Regions from separate parts of the Gracilibacillus saliphilus genome, predicted to be linked through region 1. Evidence: predicted binding sites of a transcription regulator. Region 1 holds the regulator's gene; each other region holds the start of a gene.
The links. Region 1 encodes LexA, which represses DNA repair genes until DNA is damaged. Its sites were predicted from a motif close to CGAACATATGTTCG; they were not measured.

Region 1 (4,353 bases):
ATGGTTTGATTAAAATATTCAATTTGAAAGAAAAAGTCAAAGCAATTAATCCTGATGCAGTTATTGGCAGGAAAAAGAGCAAGAAAGCCAACCTAAAAATAGATGGATGGTGGGGAGAACAAACCACACGAGCACTTCAAAAATATCTTGGAACCGTGGTTGATGGTGTTATCAGCAATCAATTACGCAATGAAGTTACCTCAAAGATCGTATCAGGTATCACTTTTGGTAAAGGCGGTAGCTTAGTTATTAAGGCATTACAAAGTAAGGTTGGCGCTAAGATTGACGGTTATTTAGGACCACAAACAATCCGGAAACTCCAGCAATATCTAGGTACTGTGGTAGATGGAAAATTAAGTGAACCTTCACTTGTCGTGAAAGAATTGCAACAGAATTTAAACAATGGAACATTCTAGTGAGTCATGAATACAAAAAAACCGCTGTAACAAAGGAGCGATTTGGAATGTACTCCTTGTTCAAAATAAAGCCTTTGTTCAGTTAGGTTTTTGGCCACCACTGAGCATAACTTTATCATCGTGTTACTCGAAGTTTGAAGTGGTAATCTTACAGACGATAGCATACCGTGATAAAGTCGTTTCCATTTATGGGCGAGTCTATCTGTTTATTGTTAAGTAGTTAATAATACTAGTTTCTTATTTGATAACTTAATTTTAAATTACATTTCTTTGAATATATTTCTTAGCTTTAATTACTCATAAATTAAAATTTGAACTTTTACACCATATTATGTAATGAATGCCCACACAAAAACAATCAAAATAAGTAAAATATAGAGAATCCGAAATTGGGTTAAAAAACAACAGAAAGGGATGAAATAAAGTGACTCATCATAATTGTGGTGTAAAAGTGGAAGTTCCCGGAAAAATTCCTATAAAACCGAAAACCAGAAGGAAAAAGCATGATTGTCCATGTCCACCTAAAAAACAAGCGGCAGGCTGCGAGTGTAATGTTAAAAAACCTGCTCTTGAACCAGCTAAATTAACGAACGATTGTGTAGTTGTCAATTCACTTGTTGGAACAAAAACGGTACAAAAGGTTGCAGAGGTGACTTTACCTATAACCGCATTTGCAGGTTTAGGAGTGTTAGACGATCTTGTATCTGTTAATCTTACTCCGAATGTGGATGCTGTGACTCAAAATGCTCGTGTTATTAAGGATAAAGTTGTTAATATCGGGCTTCTTCCAGTTACTATTACGGTGTCAATTTTAGGTATCGAACTACCAGTTACCTTAGATACTACCATTCCGTTCCAAGAGCATACTGATTTTCCAGGAGCTTGTCCACAAGATATCGTACAAGAAACACCTCTGGAAGTGGAAGGAACTTTCATTCAACCTGGAGTTCCAGTGATAGGTGCTGCTGGAATTGAATTAGTTGAAGGTATTTTATTTAAAGTGGTTTTACGCACAACGATTACTGTAACTCGTCCAGTTATCCAGGATTCACAAGGAAATATTTGTGATGTAAATCCAAACCGTTGTGACGACACAAATGGTCCGCCATCGTTCACTTTACCTGCACCACCAAATGGTGGCTTGCTAGGCTAATCTCCAACAACAGTGTAAATTCATGGTAACCCTTGGCACTTTAAGTGTCGGGGTTATTTTCTTATCCCTTTATATTTGTCCTTAACTGCTCAGAATTTATGTTATGAAAAAAGGAAAATAGCGGAAGTTTTTTAATGCCATGGAGTTACCGTAATAAAATTATAGTTAAAAAAGTGCTACCGTTTATAGGTCGCACTTTTTTTATTAAACCTTATTAAGTCTATATACTATATATTTCGGTACAAACCGACTACTTTTCCTAAAATACTGACATTATCATAGATTAGCGGATCCATTGTTGCATTTTCAGGTTGCAAGCGAATATGATCCTTTTCTTTAAAGAAACGTTTTACAGTTGCTTCACTGTCTTCTGTCATTGCAACTACAATATCTCCATTTTCTGCTGTGTTTTGTTGTTTGACAATTACCTTGTCTCCATCTAATATTCCTGCTTCAATCATACTGTCTCCCTCAATAATCAATACAAATAACTGTTCACTTACATGCATTTCATTGTGCGGAATCGGAATATATTCTTCAATATTTTCGACTGCTGTGATAGGAAGACCGGCCGTTACTTTCCCGATAACTGGCGCAAATGTAGCTTCTGTTTTCGGAATTTCCAGTTCTCCATCTTGTGGAAGTACTTCTATCGCTCTTGGTTTAGTAGGATCACGTCTAATATAACCTTTCTTCTCTAATCTGGCTAGATGACCGTGAACGGTTGAACTTGATGCTAAACCAACTGCTTCTCCAATCTCACGAACAGATGGTGGATATCCTTTTAGCTCTACTTGCTCTTTAATATAAGCTAATATCTCCTCTTGTCGTTTTGATAGATTTGTCATATTTAAATCCCCTTATACGTATTATTTATTAATCAAAGTATAGCATAGTAAGATTAGATTTACAAACATTCGTTCGAGAAAAGTGTTGACATGAACACCTGTTCGTGTATAATAAAAGTACGAACAAAAGTTCTGTGGAGGGATTTATCATGTTAAAAAATATTTCTAAGATTGACATTTTCTATTTGGTTGCTTTTATACTAGCTATTGTCTTTTTTTATGTTTCAGCAGTAACTAGTTTATAAAATGAAGGAGTAAATCTATGACGAAAGCAATCATTTATTGTCGTGTGAGTACAGAAAAGGAAGCGCAAGAAACTTCTATTAAACGGCAGCAAGAAGAATTGCAGTTGTTTGCAAATAAATATAATTTCGAAATCATCAATATAATAGAAGAAAAACAGAGTGGATATGAGATTGAACGAGAAGGTATTTTTGAAATGTTAGAGGAGTTTCAAAGCGGAAAGGCTGACACACTACTCATTCAAGATGAAACAAGACTTGGAAGAGGAAATACAAAGATAGCATTACTTCATCAGTTAAATCGCTTAAATGTCAACATATATACACTTTCACACCATGGTGAATTACAACTATCGGAAGGCGATTCAATGGTACTACAAATTGTCTCGATAGTAGAGGAATACCAAAGGAAATTACACAATGCAAAAATAAAAAGAGGGATGAAGAAGGCAGTAAATAATGGATTTAATCCAGCTGAAAATCTTTCTAATCAGCATCTCGCCAAAGGTAGAGAACGAAAAGAATTTCCGATAGAAGAAGTAGTCAGGTTAAAAGGGAATAATTTAACCTTCCAAGAGATCGCGTCGATTTTAAGAGGAATGGGTTACGATGTATCTAAAGCAACTGTGCATCGCCGTTATCAGGAATACCAATCACTTGAAAACTGATTAAATCAAGATTAGAATAAAGAGAGAGTATACGATTCGTGTATACTCTTTTTCATTGTAAACTAGAATAAATCAATCGTTATTATGGTATAGAAAAGAGGTGTCAAATCTCTATGTTATCAAAGGAAAAAATTGCTCGTATTAATGAATTAGCAAATAAAGCGAAAACAGAAGGTTTATCAGATGAAGAAAAGCAGGAACAAAAATCTTTGCGTGAAGCCTATCTGAAAAATGTCAGAAAATCATTTAAAAATCATATGAAGGGGATGACTGTGGTTGACCCGAACGGGAATGATGTCACTCCGGAAAAATTAAAACGATTAAAAGAGAAGAAAAAGTAGAGAATTCTACTTTTTCTTCAAAAATTATAAAAGTTTAGCAAAAACTGATATTTCTAAAGAAATTACGCGCTTTTTGTCTTGATATACTTGTCTTTAAACTGATTTCGTTATAGGATTATAAATGTGCGTACATATTTTGCAATTTTGAAAGGGGACAAATGAAAAGATGGCAAATCAAATGGAACAAATGTCTATTAATGCAATAAGAACATTGTCAATAGACGCGATTGAGAAAGCTAATTCTGGTCATCCAGGGTTGCCAATGGGGGCTGCTCCAATGGCATATACGCTTTGGACACAACACATGAATCATAACCCGAAAAGCTCTAAATGGTTTAATCGTGACCGTTTTGTATTATCTGCAGGTCATGGCTCTATGTTATTGTACAGCTTACTTCACTTGTCAGGTTATGATGTCACAATTGATGATCTAAAAGGATTCCGTCAATGGGATTCCAAAACTCCTGGTCACCCAGAAGTACACCATACCGATGGGGTAGAAGCAACGACAGGACCATTAGGTCAAGGTATTGCGATGAGTGTTGGTATGGCAATGGCTGAAAAACACTTGGCAGCTAAATACAATAAAGATAAATTTAATGTAGTAGATCACTATACATTTGCACTTGTTAGTGATGGAGATCTAATGGAAGGTGTTTCACATGAGTCTGCATCTCTAGCTGGT
Region 2 (4,353 bases), 700 kb from region 1:
CCAGATTTAGAGTATGAAGGACATCCAGGCCAGATCGAAAATGTACTTGATGCGATTATAGAAAACAAACCGGTATTGGTTGATGGCATACAAGGACGTCAAACTTTAGAATTGATTACAGCAATCTATGAATCTGCCAACTACCAGCGAACAGTGACATTACCATTAACGAAAGAGAGTCCTTTTTACACGAGAGAAGGTATTTTACAAAATGCGAAAAACTTCTATGAAAAAGGAGCATCCGTAGAGAATTTCTCAGATACGGAAATTACAACTGGTGGTAAGTACGAATAGAAAATTGGAATAAACAATAATAGCCCTTTGGACACATCCAAGGGCTGTTTTTTTATAGATGGTTGCTTTCTTGACCTTCCTATTAAAAGGTTTATTTAATGGGGGTTAAGGATGTGGAAAGATGTATATGAGGAGTTCAGCAAATTAACAAATTCAGAGCAGATGGCGTTATTTAATGCGATGAAAAAAGACCTGTTTCCAGAAGAACCAGATAAAATCACAAAATTACTCAAAAACATTCGTGAAGCCCGCTTCGTTTCTGGTTTGGGGTATGTTCATTGTGGAAGCACTTCTGTCAACCGGAACGGTAAATATCGTTCAAGACAACGCTATCTATGTAATGATTGTGGGAAATCTTTCAATGATATGACCAATACTCCGCTCTCCGACTCACGGTATCCTGAAGAATGGGTGAAGAAATATATTAAATTAATGGTAGAAGGCTACAAGCTGCCGAAAATCGCTAAACATCTTCAAATACACATTTCCACTGCATTTTATTGGGGGATAAAAAATCTTGAACGCATTAGGTGGTCTCGGATTTAATCAACTTCAAGGTATCGTTGAGAGTGACGAAACCTTTTTTCGTGAGTCTTTAAAAGGTTGCGAAGTCGTCGATAGAAAACCAAAGAACCGTGGCGAAAAAGACAAGAAAAGAGGGATTTCTAACTCTAAAATTGCCGTTATGGTAGCACAAGACCGCAACGGCAATCTAATCGCACGAAAAGCAGGAACTGGTCATTATGTACAGATACAGCAACGAACTACAAGAAGTTTGCTAAACTCAAAGAATTGATACACAAAACGGTTAATGAACGCCAATAACAACGTGTAAAGAAGGGCATGTATCACATTCAGCACGTAAATAACTCTCATAGCCGTTTAAAGGGGGGATGGAGCGTTTCCAGGGTGTGCAACTAAATACTTAAACAACTACCTCTATTGGTTCCGTTGGTTTGAAATAGGCAATGAAATAACATTTGATGAACGTGTCAAACAAATGCTTGTTTCTGCTTGTCGAAAGTAAAATCACATCACAGTAGAAATGTTGAAAAGTGCTTAACTATTATTAGACATATATTTATTGCTTCCAGGAAGTTTCTTGGTTTCATTCCAGGCTTTAATTGCTTCTTCTCGACTTTTTCCTTGATTTTTCGGGTCAGCAAAAAAGTCATGAATGAATTGATTGTATTCAAATTGAGGTGCAATGTTTTTCTTATACGAAGGGTCTTTTTTCCGTTCCTCTTCCTCATACCAAGCGTCTACAACATCACGATACGTTTTTCCAATATTGTTTTTAAAATAATTTTGGATATAGGTGGAAAAATGAAATTTCGGGATAACTGTCTTAAAAAACGCTCTAACATTTTGACTACAACGATGGTTTTCCGTAATAACTGTATCAAGACTTAAATCGACTTGTGGCTCTGACTTCCTATTTACTTTTGATTTTCTGATAGGTTTTTTTATCTCTCCTGTCCGAAGAAATATTTCAATCCTATCGGAAATCTCTATTTTTGAACCAGAAGCACTTATTCCATTTTCTCTGCAAAAAGATTGTAATTCTTCCTTTAACCAATAAAAATCTTTAAAAATCGCTACACTAATATCTTTCGTAAGATTAGGTCTCATAAATTATACCTCCATATTTACTTATTTTTATTATAGAACAAATGTTCCTTTTTTGGCAAAAATAACAACAATCAAGAATAACAAAGTTTGCGAAAACAGCCTTTTTTTATTTAGTTTTAACGACTATATTGGCTTAGAAACCTTAATGTGCTAACATTTGAATAAATAGTTTTGAAAGCGTTTTGATAACTGTTGTTTTAAGCAATTGTATTTCATTAAATAGAATAATAGGTGTGTACAACATCATATAAATGAATGGGTGGTGATACAAATGAATCGAAAAGAAGCTCAACGAAAAACTATTGAAACTTTAACAAAGGCAGGGTTATTTTTAACGGAAGTAGAAAAGCAACGAGTGGAAATTGCTGATTTTGGTCTAAATCGATTAGAGCAAGAAGGCTTACAGTTAATTACATATGAAAATAATTCCCACTATTGTGCTAAAGAACTTGTCTTGTTCCCAAATCAAACATGCCCTGAGCATAAGCATCCCCCGATTGGTCAAACAGAAGGGAAGCAAGAAACATTTCGCTGTCGGGCAGGTAAAGTTTATTTATATGTAGAAGGAGAACCGACGGAACCGATCCAAGCAACAATTCCGAAAGAAAGTGAAGCATATTATACCGTATTTCACGAGATTGAATTGAACCCAGGTGAACAATATACAATTCCACCGAATACGTTGCATTGGTTCCAAGCAACAGACCAAGGTGCAATTGTTTCCGAATTTTCTACTACTAGTCGAGATGAGTATGATATCTTTACTAATCCTGGAGTTAATCGAATATCTTAATATAATAGGAGGACAAAATGAAGCTAGCAAAAAATCAAAAATTATTGTTTATTGGAGATTCTGTAACTGATTGTGATCGTGCGAAACCAGAGGGGGAAGGATTATTTCAAGCGTTAGGAACTGGATATGTATCCAGTGTTGATTCATTTCTACAATCGACATACCCTGAATTAGGAATTCGTGTCGTAAATAAAGGGATATCTGGAAATAATGTTATAGACTTAAAGAATCGTTGGCAGGAAGACGTACTTGACCAAGCCCCGGACTGGTTAGTCATCATGATCGGTATAAATGATGTGTGGCGCCAATTCGATTCTCCCTTTATTCCAGATCGACATGTTTATATCGATGAATATGAGAAAACATATCGGGAGCTAGTCGAGAAAACAAAATCAGAAGTAAAACAATTAGTGCTGATGACACCTTTTTATATCGAACCTAACCCCAACGATCCAATGCGTTATAAGATGGATGAGTATGGTAAATTGGTTAAGCAAATTGCGATAGAACACGATACATTATTTGTTGATACACAAAAAGCATTTAACACCGTTTTAGAGAAAATCTATCCGGCTGCAATTGCATGGGATCGAGTTCATCCCAATCACACAGGCCATACCGTTTTAGCAAAAGCTTTCTTAAATACGATAGATTTTAACTGGCGAAAACAATAAGGGTAACTAAACTAGTCTAGTTTCACTTGCTGTTCGTTCTATTGAGTAATTATTGGATATCAAGGGAAGAGAAGCGAATATCCCGCGGAAGCGGAGCGCTTATCCCTGGAAGCGAAATCCTGTTCCGGGGAAAAAGCATTCCCTTCCGAGGAAAAGGGCTCCTGTTCCCTGGATAAGTGAATATATCCAGGGAAGAGAAGCGAATATCTCCGGAAGCGGAGCACTTATCCCCGGAAGCGAAATCCTGTTCCGAGGAAAAACCATTCCCTTCCGAGGAAAAGGGCTCCTGTTCCCTGGATAAGTGAATATATCCAGGGAAGAGAAGCGAATATCTCCGGAAGCGGAGCACTTATCCCCGGAAGCGAAATCCTGTTCCGAGGAAAAAGCATTCCCTTGCCTGAATAAATAATAATTTTGAGGTTGTTTTATCTTTATTATATTACTCATAACCGCTTATTGATCCATTGCATAACATTATCCAGTGCTAAATCTCGATAGTGGGCTTGTAACGGATGATGGAATCCATCATTAAACGTAACGAAATGCTTATCCGGTATCGAAACGGAATGGAAAAAATCTTGAATAAAACGAGGATGTATGATCGGATCTTTTTGATCGTAGACAAATAGAACTGGGAATTGGAATAAGGCTGCTTCTGCTATCGCATCAACTCCATTTTGAATTAACTCAAATAGCCAACGTGGCGTATATTGCGACGTCATTAATGGGTCTTTTTTTAGTTCTTTTTTCTTTGGTAGATACGGTTCTAAGGATGTTATTGCTCTGAAAATCCTTTCCCACTTATTAGGACGTATCGATAGGTTCGGTAATACACTAGAAGCAACTGCAAGGATTTTCTTGCTAAAAGAAGGCAGCTCAAAACGCAATGCTAATGCAGGTGAAGATAGGATTACACCATTTGTCTCATATGCGTAAATTTGACTGTACCGAATCACAATT
Region 3 (4,353 bases), on a different contig from region 1:
TCGTTGCAAAAACCTATTTTCTTAGGTGAATATTATGTTAATCCAGCTACACAAAATAATAAAATAAAAACTTTTCTAATATTGGAAGCGTTTAAATCACAAGAACAAGACCTAGATGATACGGAGAACATGAAAGTTAGGGTGTTGGATTTCGATCATTTTGGTAATCAATTATTAGGAAATGAAGTGAAAAGTCAGCTATTTACTGTAACAGCTTACCTAATGGCGAAAAATTATATGATGGATTCCTTTTTTCAATCTAGTGAAAGGCTAAAATAACAAGTGGTGATGGAACAGAAAAGAGATAAGGATAATAAGATGACAAAACCAACTGTTACTATTCGTGATTATAACCCTAAATGGGTAGAAAAGTTTACTAAAGAGAGAAATAGGATTATAGAAGTCTTAGGTGATAAAGTTGTTGCAATTGAGCACATAGGAAGCACTTCCATAAAAGGATTAGCAGCAAAACCAATCATCGATATTCTAGTAGGTATACAAAAATTAGAGGAGATAGATCAATTGGTGAATCCTTTGAAGGAAATTGAGTATGAGTATGTTCTTAAACCAGAGCTTAAAAATAGAAAATTTTTTAGAAAGGGCGAGTGGGGAAAGGGCACTTCCCATTTGCATATTTGTGAATATGATAGTAGGGAATGGATTGAAAAGCTATTATTTCGAGATTATCTTAGATTACACCCAGAAGCAGCTCAAGAATATGAGGTCTTAAAGAAAAGTCTTGCTTCAGTATATAAGCATGATCGACAGACATATACAAAGAAAAAAGAACCTTTCATCAAAAATATTGTGGAAAGAGCAAAGAAGGAGAGATAATTTTGCCACAAGCAGTTTTTATTGATAGAGATGGAACAATTGGAGGAAATGACACGGTTATTTTTCCTGGAGAATTTCAATTGTATCCATATGTAAAGGAATCATTAATTGAATTAAAGGAATCAGGTAACCTTATTCTTTCTTTTACCAATCAACCAGTTATCTCAAAAGGGGAAGTAGCAAAAGAAAAATATGATGCAGAATTGAAGCAATTTGGCTTTGATAAAGTGTATCTTTGTCCACACCAACATCACGAGAGATGTCAATGTCGAAAACCATCAATAGGCATGTTATTACAAGCAGCAAAAGATAACAATTTGGATTTAAAAGAGTGTGTAGTTATAGGGGATCGGTGGACAGACATGGTTGCAGCACATGATGCAGGATGTATCAAAATCTTAGTGAAAACAGGTGCAGGAGAAAAAGCGTTTCATCAATATCAAAATCAAGCTTTTTTTGGAAAATGGGCTGAAGTTTCGCCAGAATTCATTGCTAATGATTTTCGTGAAGCAGTAGATTGGCTATTGTCAAAGCAGAGCTAACATACATAAAATAATATAAGGTATTTTTAGAACTGGAGTGCATTTGATGGTAAAATACGTTATTTTTGATTTTGATGGGACACTGGCAGATTCACGCAGAGTGCTTTTGAAAAGTTGGAATATCCTAGCGAAACAGTATTATTTTAGAGAAATAAACTTGAATGAAATGGAAAAGATGAAGAAACTGTCTATCAAGGAAAGAGGTAGATATTTGCAGTTTCCGATGTTTAAAATGCCAATCGTGATGCCTAAGTTCTATCAATTATATCGAGAATCCATAAATGAAGTGAAGCTATATGATGGTATTGCTGAAATGTTAGCTGAATTAGAGAGAAAAGGCTATAAGACTATCATTATATCATCTAATTCAAAAGAAAATATTATGACTTTTCTAAAAAGCAACAAGTTAACGAGTATAACAAATGTTATCTGTTCAAGCAGTATATTTGGAAAAAACAAGTTAATCCACAGATTTTTAAGAGGAAATAACTTGAAGCCCTCAGAAGTAATTTATGTAGGAGATGAAAGAAGAGATATCCTAGCTTGTAAAAAAACTGGCGTTAAAATAATCTGGGTTAGCTGGGGGTATGACTCTTTTGAAGTGGTAAAAAAATGAAACCAGATTTTCGAGTAAATACTCCAGCCGAGATATTGAAAGTGATTTAAAAGGTAAAGCAGTAATAAATCTTTGATGAGGTACTCTGTGTAAGTCGATGTTGATTCTAGGATGTGATAAAAATAAGGTAATTCTTTTAGCGATTCTATTTCCTGGAGAAAATAAGTAAGTAGCCTATTACATTCAAACCAAACACCATTTTCCTTCACAACAGAACATTCGTTTGCTATAATCTATGGTAAAATAGACGTGAAGATAGAGAAAGTAGGTGTTTTCTTTGTTGCGATTTTTAATTGGAAGTGCAACGGTGAATAAAAGTGAGCAATGCTTACAAGAGATAAGACAAGAACTCAAGCAAAATCCTCAAGGACCCCCGATTATCTATTTAGTTCCAGATCAAATGACCTTTCAACAGGAATATGCGTTATTAAATGATCCTGATATAAATGGCTCAATTCGCGGACAAGTCTATAGTTTTTCGCGGTTAGCTTGGCGTGTTATGCAGCTGACTGGCGGAGCAACAAAGAAATACATTACATCAACAGGGATGCAAATGATGCTTCGTAAAATTGTCGAGGAGCGGACTGATGAATGGAAAGTATTCCAGAAGGCCATTGAAAAGCAAGGTTTTATCGAACAACTAGAGGATATGATCACCGAATTCAAACGCTATTGTGTTACACCAGAATTAATTAGTGAACAGTTACAAGAAATGAATCGATTCCAGCATAAGACAATTAGTGAAACAGCGTTACAACATAAATTAGATGATTTAGTTTATATTTATCAGCAGTTGACTACTGCTTTACAAGGTCATTACATGGATAGTGAGGATCAGTTACAACTGTTAGTAGAAAAACTAGAAATGACTAACTTTTTAGAAGGCGCATCTGTTTACATAGATGGCTTTCACCAATTTACGCCACAAGAATTATTAGTGATAGAAGCAATGCTCAAAAAGTGCGAAAATGTCACAGTGACGTTAACGGTTGATGATGTACACGATCCTGAGGTAGTACCGTTAGACCTTTTCTATCAAACAAAGGAAACCTATCATCAATTAGAGCAATTAGCAGAACAAACGATGGTGGAAACAGAAGTCACTCCTCTAACAACAAATGAAAATGCGACAACACCATTTGTTCATTTAGACCGTTATTTTGATAGTCGTCCTGTTCAGAGCTATTCGGAACAAGCACCCGTTCGGATCGCGGAAGCGGTGCACCCACGTGCTGAAGTTGAAGGAACAGCACAGGAAATTGTTCGGTTAGTACGGGATGAAGGGTATCGTTATCGTGATCTTGCTATTCTGATTCGCGAGCCGGATGTTTATCATGATCTCATTATTACTGTTTTTGATGATTATCAGATTCCGACGTTTGTTGATGAAAAAAGGACGATGCTCAATCATCCGTTAATTGAAACGATCAGATCATTGCTTGATGTCATTGAAGGAAACTGGCGATATGATGCAGTCTTTCGCTTGTTAAAAGCAGGGTTTATTCCAAAAGGAGAAGGTAAGCATCGCTTAGATCAAGAGGCAATTGATGAGTTAGAAAATTATGTGTTGGAGTATGGTGTAAGAGGTAGGAACAGATGGTTAAGTGATAAGCCTTGGATATTCCAACGTTTTAAAGGTTTTGATCAATCAGCACAAACAGACCGTGAGCGATCAACACAAGAACGAATTAATGCTTATCGGGAGAAAGTAACAGCAGCACTTGCGGATATTGATCAATTGCTACGGGAATTACCGACGATTAAAGAAAAAGCAATTGCTCTATTTGAATGGTTAGAAACAATTGGAGCACCTGGACGATTGGAGAATATGCGTGATCAATATGATGAAGAAGGAAGAGTCGAAAAAGGACGTGAGCAAGACCAGGTGTGGGATGCGGTGATTCAATTGTTAGAAGAGATTACGGAAGTCGCTGGTGAAGAAACAATGGACTTGCAGACATTCCGTAACGTGTTAGAGTCTGGCTTTGATTCACTAAGATTTTCTCACGTGCCACCGAGTATTGATCATGTTGTGGTAGGTTCAATTGACCGTTCGCGTATGCATGGCATTAAGGTTGCCTTTTTGTTAGGAGTGAATGAAGGAACCTGGCCGATGAAACCTGGTGGAGATGGCCTTATATCAGAAGAAGAACGTGCCTTACTGCATACGCATGGCTTACAATTAGCAGAAGGAAGTAAACGTCAATTGTTAGATGATTGGTTTTATGTTTACTTAGCGTTTACGCTGCCGTCTGATTATTTATGGGTGAGTTATCCAATAAGTAATGAGGAAGGAAAACAAAAAGTTGCCTCTCCATTAATCAAAAGAATCGAAGAAATTTTTCCGGTTCAAAAAGAGCG

Region 2: a site for LexA is predicted at 1,961-1,974, ahead of GHT08_RS00535 (DUF6434 domain-containing protein). Genes of this name have one in related genera too.
Region 3: a site for LexA is predicted at 2,205-2,218, ahead of addB (helicase-exonuclease AddAB subunit AddB). Genes of this name have one in related genera too.

The regions. Positions count from the first base shown of each region.
Region 1 is NZ_WJEB01000001.1:837,870-842,222, forward strand. It holds gene GHT08_RS04075 (N-acetylmuramoyl-L-alanine amidase family protein) at 1-416, shown strand, start outside; gene GHT08_RS04080 (hypothetical protein) at 841-1,569, shown strand; gene lexA (transcriptional repressor LexA) at 1,797-2,417, opposite strand; gene GHT08_RS04090 (YneB family resolvase-like protein) at 2,680-3,327, shown strand; gene GHT08_RS04095 (DUF896 domain-containing protein) at 3,441-3,668, shown strand; gene tkt (transketolase) at 3,835-4,353, shown strand, end outside.
Region 2 is NZ_WJEB01000001.1:141,164-145,516, forward strand. It holds gene GHT08_RS00525 (Gfo/Idh/MocA family protein) at 1-294, shown strand, start outside; partial or broken gene GHT08_RS00530 (IS1595 family transposase) at 406-1,321, shown strand; gene GHT08_RS00535 (DUF6434 domain-containing protein) at 1,354-1,926, opposite strand; gene GHT08_RS00540 (D-lyxose/D-mannose family sugar isomerase) at 2,198-2,719, shown strand; gene GHT08_RS00545 (SGNH/GDSL hydrolase family protein) at 2,737-3,393, shown strand; gene GHT08_RS00550 (alpha/beta hydrolase) at 3,837-4,353, opposite strand, start outside.
Region 3 is NZ_WJEB01000051.1:8,864-13,216, reverse strand. It holds gene GHT08_RS21160 (NUDIX hydrolase) at 1-279, shown strand, start outside; gene GHT08_RS21155 (GrpB family protein) at 319-834, shown strand; gene GHT08_RS21150 (HAD-IIIA family hydrolase) at 834-1,376, shown strand; gene GHT08_RS21145 (HAD-IA family hydrolase) at 1,423-1,992, shown strand; gene addB (helicase-exonuclease AddAB subunit AddB) at 2,270-4,353, shown strand, end outside.